3 regions of the Peribacillus sp. Aquil_B1 genome follow, and region 3 is predicted to be linked to each of the others. Evidence: riboswitches for the same ligand, from Rfam matches in the RefSeq annotation. Region 3 holds a riboswitch; each other region holds the start of a gene.
The links. A riboswitch is a leader RNA that binds a small molecule or an ion and turns the genes downstream of it on or off. The one in region 3 is predicted to bind preQ1.

Region 1 (4,394 bases), on a different contig from region 3:
TAGTGTCATAATTGGAACTTCTTAACCTGTTCGGTTAGCAGTTCTGCCGAAGAAGCAAGTTCACTGGCATGATTCGTGATTTCATCCATCGAAGAGCTGGATTGCTGAGCGGAGGCGGAGACTTGTTCGATTCCTGCAGCGGACTCTTCAGAAACGGCTGCGATATCTTCGATAGCTTGATTGATTTTTTGGCTATTTGTGGAGATATAGTTCAATTCGTTTGTTATATGCTGAATTTTCATTTCCATATTCCCGACAGAATGATTGATTGTTTCAAAGGTTCGGCCTGTGAGCGTGACCTGTTTTGTGCCTTCATCCACTTGTGTATAACCATCTTCCAGGGAGTGGACGACCGTTTTTGAACCTGTTTGAATGGCGGAGACAATATTGGTGATATCCCCAACGGAGTGTGTGACCTCTTCAGCGAGTTTCCGCACTTCATCGGCGACGACGGCAAAGCCCTTGCCATGTTCACCAGCACGAGCAGCTTCTATGGCTGCATTCAACGCCAATAGATTGGTTTGATTGGATATATCCTTGATGACCTGCACAAGCTGCGAAATTTGCTGTGATTGAGAATCGAGCCCCTTCACTTGCTCTACGGCATTTTTGACAATGCCATCAATACTTTGCATCTGTTGGACCGAACTGCGCATTAAAGTGGTACCCTCCTTGGTCAAGGAAAGGATTTCGGTTGAACTTTTAGCTACATCCACCCCTTCTAGGTGGGCAAGCTTAATCCTGCTGGTGAAATCATCCATGATGCGAACCATTTCAGATGCCCGGTTGGCTTGTGACTCCGAACCTTCCGAAAGTTCATACATCGTACTCGCTATCTGTTTGCTGCCCTGTTGCACTTCATTTGCTGAATGAGTCAGATCTTCGCTTTGGTTGGATACGGAGTGCGATACAATGAGCATTTTTTCGATCGTATCACGAAGGTCTTTCTGCATTTGATTGGCGGATACCGTTAGTTCGCCCATTTCATCATTTGACTTTTGCTCCAGGGGCTCATGATTCAGCTCTCCTGCAGCCACCATTTTCATCCTATCCCTGATTTTAAGGAGGGGGGTGATAATGAGGTTGGCAGTAACAACCGCAAGGACTAGGCCGATAAGGACTGCCGCAATGGATATGATGATACTTGTCGTCTTAACCGATTTCCCGCTGGCGATGACGGTTTCACCTGAAGCGACAATCAATTCCTCCCGTTCCGAAGCAAGCTCCTTGAAACCCTCCATAACTTCATTGCTTATTGGCGCCACCTCATTTTTAAGTATCTCTTTAGCGCGTTCTTCATTTCCGTTTTCATATTGTGGAAACACCCGGTCTACAATCATCGTCCTCCAATCCACGCTTTTCTCGATCAATTCGTTCGCTTTATCAGAATCGCTTAAGGCAAGGAGGTCCTCCTGGATGACCTGGCTTTCTTCCGTATATTGTAAGAACCCTTCTTTATAGCTCTCGTCTCCATAAAGAATATAGGCTCGGGCGTATGCGGTTCTTTGTGCTAGATTGTATAGCAGCTTTTCGTCTTGGATAAGAAGCGGAAGTTCCTTTTCGATGATATCCTGGGAATATACCAGTGACTTGTTGCTGCTATAGATATTGAATGCTCCTAAGATGACACATAAAGATATGATGAGTGAAAATGCCACCAATACCTTTGCTTTAATGCTTTTCAAATTATTGGACCCCTTTATCGATATTTTATTCACACTGTTTTATCGGATAAATAAAAGGAGATTTAAGCAAAGAAAAGTTAACCAAATTTTCCATCAGATCTAATGTTCTCTTAATATAAACATCTTGATTTCTTATCGTTTTCAAGTTACTATTGACTTGGAAAAATATAATATTCCGCGTTAAGGCGGAAGAGGTTCTAGCTACCCTCTCAAAAAAACTAAGGAGAAACAGTGCTCTATTCTTAGGGTGCTGTTTTTTTCCGTAAAAAGGAGTTTTATAGAAATGAAGAAGAAAGAAAAGGCAGTGGTTGTGTTTAGCGGAGGTCAGGACAGTACGACGTGCTTGTTCTGGGCGATGGAGAGATTTGAGGAAGTGGAAGCGGTGACGTTTGATTATAATCAGCGGCATAGCTTGGAAATCGAATGTGCTCAAAACATTGCCAAGGAATTGGGCATAAACCATCATATCCTTGACATGTCGCTGCTGAACCAACTGGCACCAAATGCGCTGACGAGAAGTGATATTGCGGTGGCGGACGGAGAAGAAGGGGAATTGCCGTCGACGTTCGTACCAGGGAGGAATTTGCTGTTCCTTTCGTTTGCCGGAGTGCTGGCGAGTCAGATTGGAGCTAAACATATTGTCACAGGTGTCTGTGAAACGGATTTCAGCGGATATCCGGACTGCCGCGATGTATTCATTAAATCATTGAATGTGACCTTGAACTTGTCGATGGACCAGTCATTCGTGATTGATACGCCGCTAATGTGGCTTAATAAAGAGGAAACATGGGAGCTAGCGGACCAGCTAGGCGCGTTCGACTTTGTCCGCGAAAAGACCCTGACTTGCTATAACGGAATCATCTCCGACGGCTGTGGAGATTGTCCGGCATGTATACTGCGGAAAAAAGGACTTGATGATTATGTAAGCAGACGGAAGGTGCTTTCATGATGTACGGTTTTACTATAGTGGATAAACTCCAAAAAATAGATGAAGATATTCAGCGCAGCCAATTGAAGTATACAAACAAGAGGGTTCTCGTGAGTAAGGAATTCACCTTCGATGCGGCACACCATCTGCATGATTATGAAGGGAAATGCAAGAACCTGCATGGCCACACGTATAAGGTCATTTTCGGATTAAGCGGGTATACAGATTCACGCGGGTTGATGATAGATTTTGGGGACATCAAGGATATATGGAAAAATGAAATTGAAATCCACCTGGATCACCGCTATTTGAATGAAACCCTGCCGCTCATGAATACAACGGCTGAAAATATGGTTGTCTGGATTTACGAAAAAATGGCCGAATCCCTTTCATTAAAAGAATATGAGGGTGCTAGAGTCGAGTTTGTTCGACTGTACGAAACGCCGACAAGCTATGCCGAAGCCAGACGGGAGTGGATGGAAAGTGAGTAAACTCCCGGTTATGGAAATCTTCGGGCCGACCATCCAAGGAGAGGGAATGGTCATAGGCCAAAAAACCATGTTCGTTCGGACGGCAGGCTGCGATTATTCATGTGCCTGGTGTGATTCCGCATTTACTTGGGATGGCACCGGTAAGGAAGATACCGTCCAGATGACTGCTAGCGAAATATGGGATGAGCTGAAGCGTATTGGGGGTTCAGGTTTTTCCTTCGTGACGATATCAGGAGGAAACCCGGCTCTGCTGAAAAACTTAAACGGCTTGATAGCGATCTTACATGAAAATAAAATGAAAATAGGTGTCGAAACCCAAGGGAGCCGATGGCAGGATTGGTTTCTCGATATTGATGAACTGACGATTTCACCTAAGCCGCCGAGCTCTGGAATGAACACGGACTTTACGGTGCTCGACCAAATCATCTCGAACCTTGATAATCGAAATCCTGAAAACCATGTCTCATTGAAGATCGTCGTCTTTAACGAGGAAGATTATCAATATGCCAAACATGTACATGGTCGTTACCCGGAAATTCCTTTTTATCTGCAGGTCGGCAATGACGACAGCAGGACGGCGGATGATCTTCAATTGATCAGCGGTCTTTTAAAGAAGTACGAAGAGTTAATTGATAAAGTGATAGCGGATGATGAATTGAATGATGTGAAAGTGCTGCCCCAGCTGCATACCTATATATGGGGAAACAAGAGGGGCGTATAAACAAAAGAGACGGAGGCAGTGTGAAGTGTAATCACACTGCCTTTTAAGCTTATTACAACCTTTGAATGTGTGTAGCTTTGAAGGATGATGTGTATTTAAGACCATATCCAAATAAGCGATCCATTCCAATATGCGCGGTCCAAATCAAACCAATCAGCATCCATGCATCCGACTTTAGAAAAATGGCTAGCAAAATCATGAAAATGGACAGGGTATAAGTATGAAATACGTTATAAACCTTTGCTCCAATCCGATCATTGATCAGATAGGCCAGCATGGAAACATCAGGCGATAAAATCAGTAGAAGGAAAATCCACCAGCTGAATTCATATGACGAATAGATGTAAATCACTGTTAAAAGGACCATGAGTCCTTCAATATGAATGAATTTCTTTACCATATTAAAACCTCCAAAGTCTATTTGACCAATGGTCAATAATATTCAAAAGAATTATATGATGTTCCTAATGATATTTTTTACATGAAAATAAGCTAAGCCTTTTACATCTTGATAAGTTAGCTCAGAATTAATATAAAAAGTTATGAACCCGTGAAGAGAAAGAAAAATC
Region 2 (4,394 bases), on a different contig from region 3:
TGTATTTAAGAACTTATACACATCTTCATACACCTGCTCACGTTCCTTACCCAATGTGATAATATGGCCTGAATTTTCATACCATATCAAGTGTTTATGCTGCGTATCGACTTCATTGAAAATCGCTGTCGCACTCTCCGTATAATCGGGATCATCCAAGCGCCCTTGTAAAACAAGAGTTGGTGATGTGATTAAATCTAAATTTTCACCTGTCTCATTTATAATATTCAGCACATCTTTTAGTTGAGGCATAGGCTCTTCTTCCAGCAGCTTCACTTCAGCAGCAATTTGGTCTGCGTCTTTGCCCTCAAACTTCTTATAAGCCTGTGCATAATTGAGCAAGCGGTTCTTTTGTCGTTCGATACTTTTCCCTTGCGTCGGAGCGCACATAGAAACTACCCCTTTTACAGGCAATTCAATTCCCACTTTTAATGAGAAAACTCCTCCTAAAGAAATTCCTACAACTGCAATTTCCTCATAGCCTTCTTCTTTAAGGAATTTATAGCCATTAACTACATCTTCCCACCATTCCTTTGGACCAGTCTGAACTAATTCCTCACCAGACACTCCATGCCCTCTATAAAGAGGTCCGTGGCAAGTATAGTCAAGATCATTCAAGTATTTCCCTAATTTCTTCATATCTCCTGTACTTCCGGTAAACCCGTGAAGTAAAAGAACAGCTCTCTTTCCACCAATATATGTGAATGGCTCAGGTGCTTTCACTTTCATCTATCTAGGACCTTCTTTCTTTGCTCTTGTTGATAAATAGAATCTAAATGATTTTCAAAAAAAAATCAATTAATACCCCTTGAGTAGGGAATCTTCTATCCTATTCCGTATTTTCATTAAAACAATTAAATCATGTATATAATATCCTTACCACACTCTTCACAACTCATCCGTTCCGAAGCACATTTTACTATGATTAAATTTATTTAGCAATCGTCATTTAACCATTTTTTTTAAGAAAAGTAAAATGCACCTTGTGATACGATGTACAACGTATTACACTTTAAAAATGAAAAGGAGGAGAATTTATTTGGATAAAGAATTAATGAAGGGAAGCATTGACCTCCTTTTGCTTTCACTTCTTTCACAAAAAAAGCTATACGGCTATGAAATCACGAAGATCTTGAAGGAAATGAGCATGGGCAAATATCAAATTAGTGAGGGCACCCTCTACCCCGCCCTTAAACGGTTAGAAAAAAAAGAATTCATAAAAGGCCATTGGAAAGAGTCCGAGTCAGGCCGCAGGAAATATTATCATGTCACCGAAAATGGACAAACCGAACTAGAGCGGAAACGAGAATGCTTTTTCACCCTCGAAAAATTAGTTCGAAAAAGCACAGAGCTATTCTAAACAAAATACAAAGCTTCCTAGCCCCAATAGAACGGTGCAGGAAGCTTTTTTTATGTTTTACTCGTGAGTTTGGGCGGCACTCTTAATTTAGTACTGTTTAATCGTGAAATTCGGGCTGCTCTCTTGATTTCGCACTAGTTTACTCGTAAGTTTTGCACTTTTACTCGTGAATTCATGCTGAACTCTTGATTTTGCACCGTTTACTCGTGAATTTCGTACTTTTACTCGTGAATTTCGTACTTTTACTCGTGAATTTCGTACTTTTACTCGTGAATTTTGCTGTTTTACTCGTGAGTTTTGCTGTTTTACTCGTGAGTTTGGGCTGTTTACTCGTGAATTCATCCTGAACTCTTGATTTGGCACCGTTTACTCGTTAATTTCGCACTTTTACTCGTGAATTCATGCTGAACTCTTGATTTAGCACCGTTTACTCGTGAGTTTGGGCTGTTTACTCGTGAATTCATGCTGAACTCATGATTTCGCACCGTTTACTCGTGAATTTCGTACTTTTACTCGTGAGTTTTGCACTTTTACTCGTGAGTTTAGGCTATTTACTCGTGAATTTTGCTGTTTTACTCGTGAATTCGGGCTGCTCTCTTGATTTCGCACCGTTTACTCGTGAATGTGCACTGCACCCATGATTTTGCTCGTTTTCTGGTGAGTTACTCTGTTCACGCAAAAAAAGGACCTAATTTGGTCCTTTTTTGTCTATTCCTTTATGCTTACGATAATTGGCGCAGGAGAGCTTCATACATTCTCCTTGAACATGCGGGCCGTATTTTTCACGAAACGCCTCGAGACAATAGCATTTATCTTTTTCTTTTTTTGTTCCATCCATGTAGTGCATCCCTCCTGGCATTTAACTGGAGACTACACGTTTCTCCAGTTCTACGTTGATTCGTCCCAAAAGTACGGCACCTATTGACTGAATGATGGTTTTCACGATGATTTGGCCGATGACCGCAGCGGGTACTGCTTCCCATGGTAATATATTGGCACCCAATGGACTTAGACCAATCACGACAAATATTACCGAATCGAAAAACCCTCCAACGATCCCGCTGTAAAACACCCTCCAACTCATCGGGAGCTTTAATCGGGTATAGATTTCCGTGTCCGCTGTTTCTGCGACCACGAACGATAATGCGGAAGCAAATACAATCAATAACGTATCTCCTAATAAAAATGATACACACGCAGATAGAATAAGTGCAGTGACGATACATATATAGGTCTTTGTGCGGCCGAATTTATTCTGAACCAGATCTCGAAAGATGAAGGTTCCCCCAATTAGCAATGTACCCATCGGAATGATGAACATGCCAAAATGTAATGGCGCAAAAGCTGCTGTAACCACATTCGCCGTGATGATGGATACCAAATACAATAAAATTCTTAACATTTCTTACTTCTCCTTATACAGAAAAAACAGCACCCTAAGAAAGAGCACTGTTCTCCTTAGTTTTTTTGAGAGGGTAGCTAGAACCTCTTCCGCCCGAGCGGATTATCATTTTCCTTATTTATCGTAGCTTGAAAACGATTGGAAATCAAGAAGTTTCCATATGGTCAATTTTAGTATGTATTTGCGTATATCGTTTGGTATTAGCCATGCACTTCAAATCTACTTCAATGCAATGACTTTGCCGATTTCTGTCGTAGAAAACCGCTTGACCGGTGGTATATGAAAAGCGGACAATCATTGGTAGAGAGATGCTGCGAACTTGATATGAGGTATAAAACGCAAGGAGGAAATAGAATGATGGAAAAAACTACGTTTGTTTATCCTATTTATATCGCAACCACACCAGAGAAGCTTTGGGAAGCCCTGACGAGTGGTGAAGTCACGAAGGAATACCACTTCGGATTGCAAGTACAGTCTGACTGGCAAGAAGGATCAAGCGTTAAATATTTACTCGAAGATGGGCGGATTACTGATCATGGGAATGTACTTAAGTGTGAGCCGCTAAACCTGCTCTCGTTTACATGGAACATGGCAGGAGACGAAACACCTCGCGAGCAGCCTACCCAGGTCACTTTTGAATTACAGAAAATGGATGATTCGACTGTAAAGTTAACCGTTAGGCATGAGGAGCTTTTGGAGACAGATTTCGTATATGATGACAATACCTTTGAAGGCTTGAATAATGGATGGCCAGCTATACTGAGTAACCTGAAGAGCTTGCTTGAAACTGGACAGACTCTGCCGCCAATATCAGTAGATTGGGAAAATGGAAAACAATAAAAACAAATCGAAAGAGAGTGGAAGTATGGATACCCAAATAATTACGAAATTTAAGATAATCAAGCCAGCTAATGAAGTATTTGAAGCCATAGTGAACCCTGAAAAAATCGGGAATTTCTGGTTCTCATCCAGTTCAGAAAGATGGGAACAAGGCAGGACACTTACATTGAGATACAACGAATACGATGCTGAGGTGGTTATTAATGTAGTGGAAGTCGAGGAAAACAGGAAAATCGTGTTTGCGTGGGGCGGAAATAATCAAGAAACGATTGTTACCATTACACTAAAAGCGTTGGATAATACGAGTACAATTATTGAAGTAAACGAATCAGGATTGAGTGAAGACGACCCTGAAATAATAAACAAAATGATCGGACAAAAGGAAGGTTGGGTTTATACATTGACCTGTTTAAAGGGTTATTTGGAAAATGGCGTTACTACTTTGAGAGCCTCATTAGTTTTTTAATTATTAAAGGGTACTGGTTCAGATGTATAAGGTATCCGTTATTCTAGCTCCTTTCTAGATGTCGATTGTCTAAATCAACTCATTTTTATTCGGGAGGATACTTAGATGTTTCCGAGAAAAAACTCAAGGATGACACCCTTGAGTTTTTTTACTATCCGTATGGTTTGAAATCGGAAATCACTTTTAGATACATGCCCTTTGAAGCTTTTTTATAGGCTTCAATTCCCATCTTCTTTACTTTTTCTGATAAACTGGATGCTCTTACTAATTGGGTTCCTTGAATTACAGAAGGATCTATCATACGCATTTTATTTTTCAGATGTAAA
Region 3 (4,394 bases):
GTCTTTGTGTTTTTTAGTAGGAGGGAATTGCTGCAAGAGGGTCTTTCATCGTGCATATGAAAAATATTTCGGATATGATTTAATGGTAATAAAAAAGCAGGTATCTATTGCGATGCCTGCTTTTTTATGCTTTCCATTGCTTTTCAACTTGATGAAGGGCTTGTTGTAAAATTACTTCATGATCTGTACCCGGTTTAGTAAGGACGTTAGTTTGATAAGATTTTCCTTGGAAATCAACTGTTACTGTAACTTTTACCATTATGCATCTTTCCTTTCTTGATTCAGAATTAAATGAGGTGGTTGTCCCTATTTCTTTAATACCCGTGGCAGAGGATTTTTCAAACATTTCAAAAGCTGTAAAATCTAAAGAATTAATATTCAAAATTATCTGATATTTTTATGGATGTGTCAACACTTTTTTTTACTACCTCATTTCACGGTTAAATAAAAAACGACCTGGCTTTTACAGATGGCAGCCAGGTTGATTTTTTATAAACGAACTATATTCATATTTTAGTTAAAATAATACCGATTAATGCTGCAAGAACACCGGCAATTTGATAGGTTTTTAGTTTTTCCTTGAATAAATAACATCCAGCGAATACGACAACTAAGCAGTTCAGGCTGACGACAGGAAAAATAATGCTTGCGATTCCGGTGTTCAATGCAAAGAAATAACATCCATAGCCTATCATGCTTAAAAAACCTACTAATGAACCGATTTTGACTTCCTTTAGCTTGATTTTTTCTTTTTTAAAGGCCAGAGCCGAAAGAAGATAAAGCATTCCGCCTCCATACATCGATACTAAGATATCAAGGGAGTTTAAATGAAGACGTGTTGATGTCGTCATTAGAATTCCGAGCACACCAAATGATAAGATGGAGAGTAATGTGTGCATGATCCAAGGGACATATTGATGGTTACCTTTGGCGTTAGGTGTATACTGGATGACTAATGTAGCGAGAAACATGCAGACTATTCCACTCCACTGCAAGGAAGAAATATGTTCGTGAAAAATTAAAGCTGCACAGAGTATGGGGAATATTGCATTCGCTGCGATTAATGGTGATGTCAAGCTTGCCGGCCCTTTTTCAAAGGCGCTTGCCATCTGGATGTTACCATTAGCGTTCAGTACACCAATTGCTGCACCAAGCATGATGGACAGCCAGTTCAGTTGCAAACCATCCATAAATACTCCATAAACAATGGACAAAATAAAAGCTGAAAAATAAAAGAAAAATTGGATATGTATCTTGGAATAGCCTTTTCCGCTGCTCCATTTGAAAATGCTGTTATTGATTCCGAAACATAAGCTGGTGATGAGTGCTGCAAAAATCCACATGTGTATATTCTCTTCTTTCTAATAGGTTGTACTGCTTTTTTCATTTTAAACTGAAAATATAAACGAATCAAACCCAATTTAAGAGAGTTGCATTGACAGATTGACTATTTTTTTTTATATTTACTAAGACAATTTTAAAATATTTCCCGATAAACGGGAGAGGTTCATAGCATCACCCTCTTAAAAAAACTATGGCTTTGATATTTTTCGCGAATCAACCATATCTTTGAGGAGATATGGTTTTTGTTATATAGAGGCCCATTTTATGAATCTCCCTGAAACGTGGGATTAGGAGGACTTTTCATGTCTGGAAGAAAAGAAGAAGAATTAAAAAAAGATATCACACTGCTTGGGAATCAAGGAACAAAATATACATTTGACTATGCGCCTGAAATCCTTGAGTCATTCGATAACAAGCATCCGAACCGGGATTATTTCGTCAAATTCAATTGCCCGGAATTCACTAGCTTATGTCCGATAACGGGCCAGCCGGACTTTGCTACCATTTACATCAGCTATATTCCCAGTGTGAAAATGGTGGAGAGCAAGTCTTTGAAACTTTATTTATTCAGCTTCCGCAATCACGGTGATTTCCATGAAGACTGCATGAACATCATCATGAATGATTTAATCGAATTGATGGATCCTAAATATATTGAAGTCTGGGGCAAGTTTACACCTAGGGGCGGAATTTCCATCGACCCTTACACGAATTATGGAAAACCAGGTACGAAGTATGAGGAAATGGCGGATTACCGCTTGATGAACCATGACTTATACCCGGAAACCGTGGATAATCGCTAAAGAAAGGGAGAGACAATGGGCATATGCCCGTTGTCTTTTTCTTTGTTTTAGCCATTCTTGATCAGCCTTCATGATGATTTGTCCTTTTTAAAAATACAAATGTCCTTCTATAATGGAATTTCCACTTGATTGTTTCGAGAAAAAGCGTAATAATAGGGAGAGTTGATTTTGACAGAATATTTACGAAAATAGGGGATGTCTAGATGAAAGTTGCAAAGTTTGGTGGAAGTTCACTTGCGTCAGGTGAACAGTTGAGGAAGGTATTCGAAATTGTGGTTTCTGATCCAGAGAGAAAGATTGTAGTCGTTTCGGCTCCAGGGAAACGCAATTCCGATGATATAAAGGTGACGGATTTATTGATTGAAGCTGCGGAACAGCAGCTGCGCGGGGATAACGGAGAGCATTTGATAGAAGATGTCGTATCCCGCTATGCGAGCATTGCTGAAGAGCTGGATATATCGGAGAGTGTCATCACTGGGATTCATGAAAATTTAATGGCACTGCTGCATGCAGACCAAACTAATCCGAAGCGCTATCTGGATGCCTTGAAGGCCAGCGGCGAGGATAATAATGCGAAGCTGGTCGCAGGCTATTTCCAAAGCCGTGGTGTAGAGGCGCAGTATATAAATCCAAAGAAGGCCGGCTTGATCGTAACGGATGAAGGTGGATTTACCAAGGTGCTGCCAGAGTCTTATGATCGGTTATATGCTCTGCGTGATGAGCCTGGAATCGTAGTATTCCCAGGGTTCTTCGGTTATACGTTAGATGGTGATGTGTTAACTTTCTCAAGAAGCGGGTCCGATATTACTGGTTCGATTCTTGCGAATGGGGTCAAAGCTGATTTGTATGAGAACTTTACGGACGTTGATGCCGTTTACGCGGTGAATCCAAATGTGGTTTCCAATCCGAAGGGAATCCGGGAATTAACCTATCGTGAGATGCGTGAGCTTTCTTATGCAGGTTTCTCGGTATTTCATGATGAGGCGCTTATTCCGGCATTCCGTGCGGGAATACCTGTGCATATCCAGAATACGAACAATCCGGCGGCACAAGGGACCCGCATTGTGAGTACACGGGATAATACGAACGGGCCCGTTATTGGGATTGCGAGTGATAAAGGATTTTGCAGCATTTACATTAGCAAATATTTGATGAACCGAGAAGTTGGTTTTGGCCGGAAACTGCTGCACATCCTTGAAGATTATGGAGTTTCATATGAGCATATTCCATCAGGCATCGATGATGTGACGCTAATTCTAAGGCAGGACCAGATGAAAGGTGAAGCCGAGAAGAAAATCATTTCCCGAATCAAGAAAGAGCTTCATGCCGATGAAGTGAATGTGGAGCATGATCTTGCCTTGATCATGGTTGTAGGGGAAGGAATGCGTCATAATGTCGGTACAACGGCAAGAGCGTCAAAAGCCTTGGCCGAAGCTAAGGTGAATATTGAGATGATCAACCAGGGCTCTTCGGAGGTAAGCATGATGTTCGGTGTGAAAGGGCATAACGAAGAGACGGCAATTCAGGCGTTATATCACGAGTTCTTTTGAGTATCGGCGTACAGGGACCTCGTTGAAATGAAAGGCACCCCATTGTTAGACATCATTTAACAAGGGAGGTGCAGTTTTCCTCTAAAAAAGAATAATTTATATAATCATCTTTCAGGCATTATGATAACCGGAATGCAACATTTCCCCGCTAATCATTGTGTTTCTCATAAAATATAAAAGGAAAGCCTCCAATTTTCTATTTGGAGGCTTTCCTTTTATGTTAGTCCATAATGGTCAGGAGTTGATTGATCGCGTTCCTTGGACGCGGGGCAGGGATCATATCCGGATAGCCAACGTGAAGGCTGCCGACGATCTTCTCGCCAGGTTTCACGCCTAAAGCTTCACGAAACTCGATGCTGTGTATCATGCCGTATGTTTCCCATATCATCCCGATTCCCTGTTCCCAGGAAAGCAGGCTGAAATTCTGGATCAAGGCACTTGTAGCCGCATAATCTTCTTCACGTGTCAGGGGATTCGGATTCTCTTCCATGATCACTGCGACAAACATCGGTACACCTATAAGTTTATTATATCCTCGCTGTCCGGCTGCTTTTTTCTTTTCAGGGTCCTTCTCTTTGCCTTCCATGAATGCACGGGTTGCTTCTGCGAGTTTTAAGCGGCTATCACCTTGCACTAAGACGAAGCGCCAAGGTTGGGTCATTTTATGGTTCGGTGCCCATGTTGAAGTTTCCAATAA

Region 1: linked by a shared signal. The riboswitch ahead of queC (7-cyano-7-deazaguanine synthase QueC) and the one ahead of queF (preQ(1) synthase) in region 3 are both predicted to bind preQ1.
Region 2: linked by a shared signal. The riboswitch ahead of MPH60_RS02360 (VUT family protein) and the one ahead of queF (preQ(1) synthase) in region 3 are both predicted to bind preQ1.

The regions. Positions count from the first base shown of each region.
Region 1 is NZ_JAKXEE010000001.1:465,170-469,563, forward strand. Features, by position in the region: gene MPH60_RS02310 (methyl-accepting chemotaxis protein) at 6-1,685, opposite strand; PreQ1 riboswitch class I at 1,871-1,913, shown strand; gene queC (7-cyano-7-deazaguanine synthase QueC) at 1,969-2,634, shown strand; gene queD (6-carboxytetrahydropterin synthase QueD) at 2,634-3,104, shown strand; gene queE (7-carboxy-7-deazaguanine synthase QueE) at 3,097-3,825, shown strand; gene MPH60_RS02330 (DUF4260 domain-containing protein) at 3,878-4,225, opposite strand; gene MPH60_RS02335 (TetR/AcrR family transcriptional regulator) at 4,277-4,394, opposite strand, start outside.
Region 2 is NZ_JAKXEE010000001.1:471,504-475,897, reverse strand. Features, by position in the region: gene MPH60_RS02375 (alpha/beta hydrolase) at 1-729, opposite strand, end outside; gene MPH60_RS02370 (PadR family transcriptional regulator) at 1,040-1,360, shown strand; gene MPH60_RS02365 (hypothetical protein) at 2,049-2,198, opposite strand; gene MPH60_RS02360 (VUT family protein) at 2,220-2,762, opposite strand; PreQ1 riboswitch class I at 2,813-2,855, opposite strand; gene MPH60_RS02355 (SRPBCC family protein) at 3,117-3,602, shown strand; gene MPH60_RS02350 (SRPBCC domain-containing protein) at 3,628-4,068, shown strand; gene MPH60_RS02345 (HD domain-containing protein) at 4,220-4,394, opposite strand, start outside.
Region 3 is NZ_JAKXEE010000004.1:117,116-121,509, forward strand. Features, by position in the region: gene MPH60_RS21880 (BA3454 family stress response protein) at 125-382, opposite strand; gene MPH60_RS21885 (EamA family transporter) at 507-1,343, opposite strand; PreQ1 riboswitch class I at 1,497-1,542, shown strand; gene queF (preQ(1) synthase) at 1,647-2,147, shown strand; gene MPH60_RS21895 (aspartate kinase) at 2,351-3,697, shown strand; gene MPH60_RS21900 (nitroreductase family protein) at 3,918-4,394, opposite strand, start outside.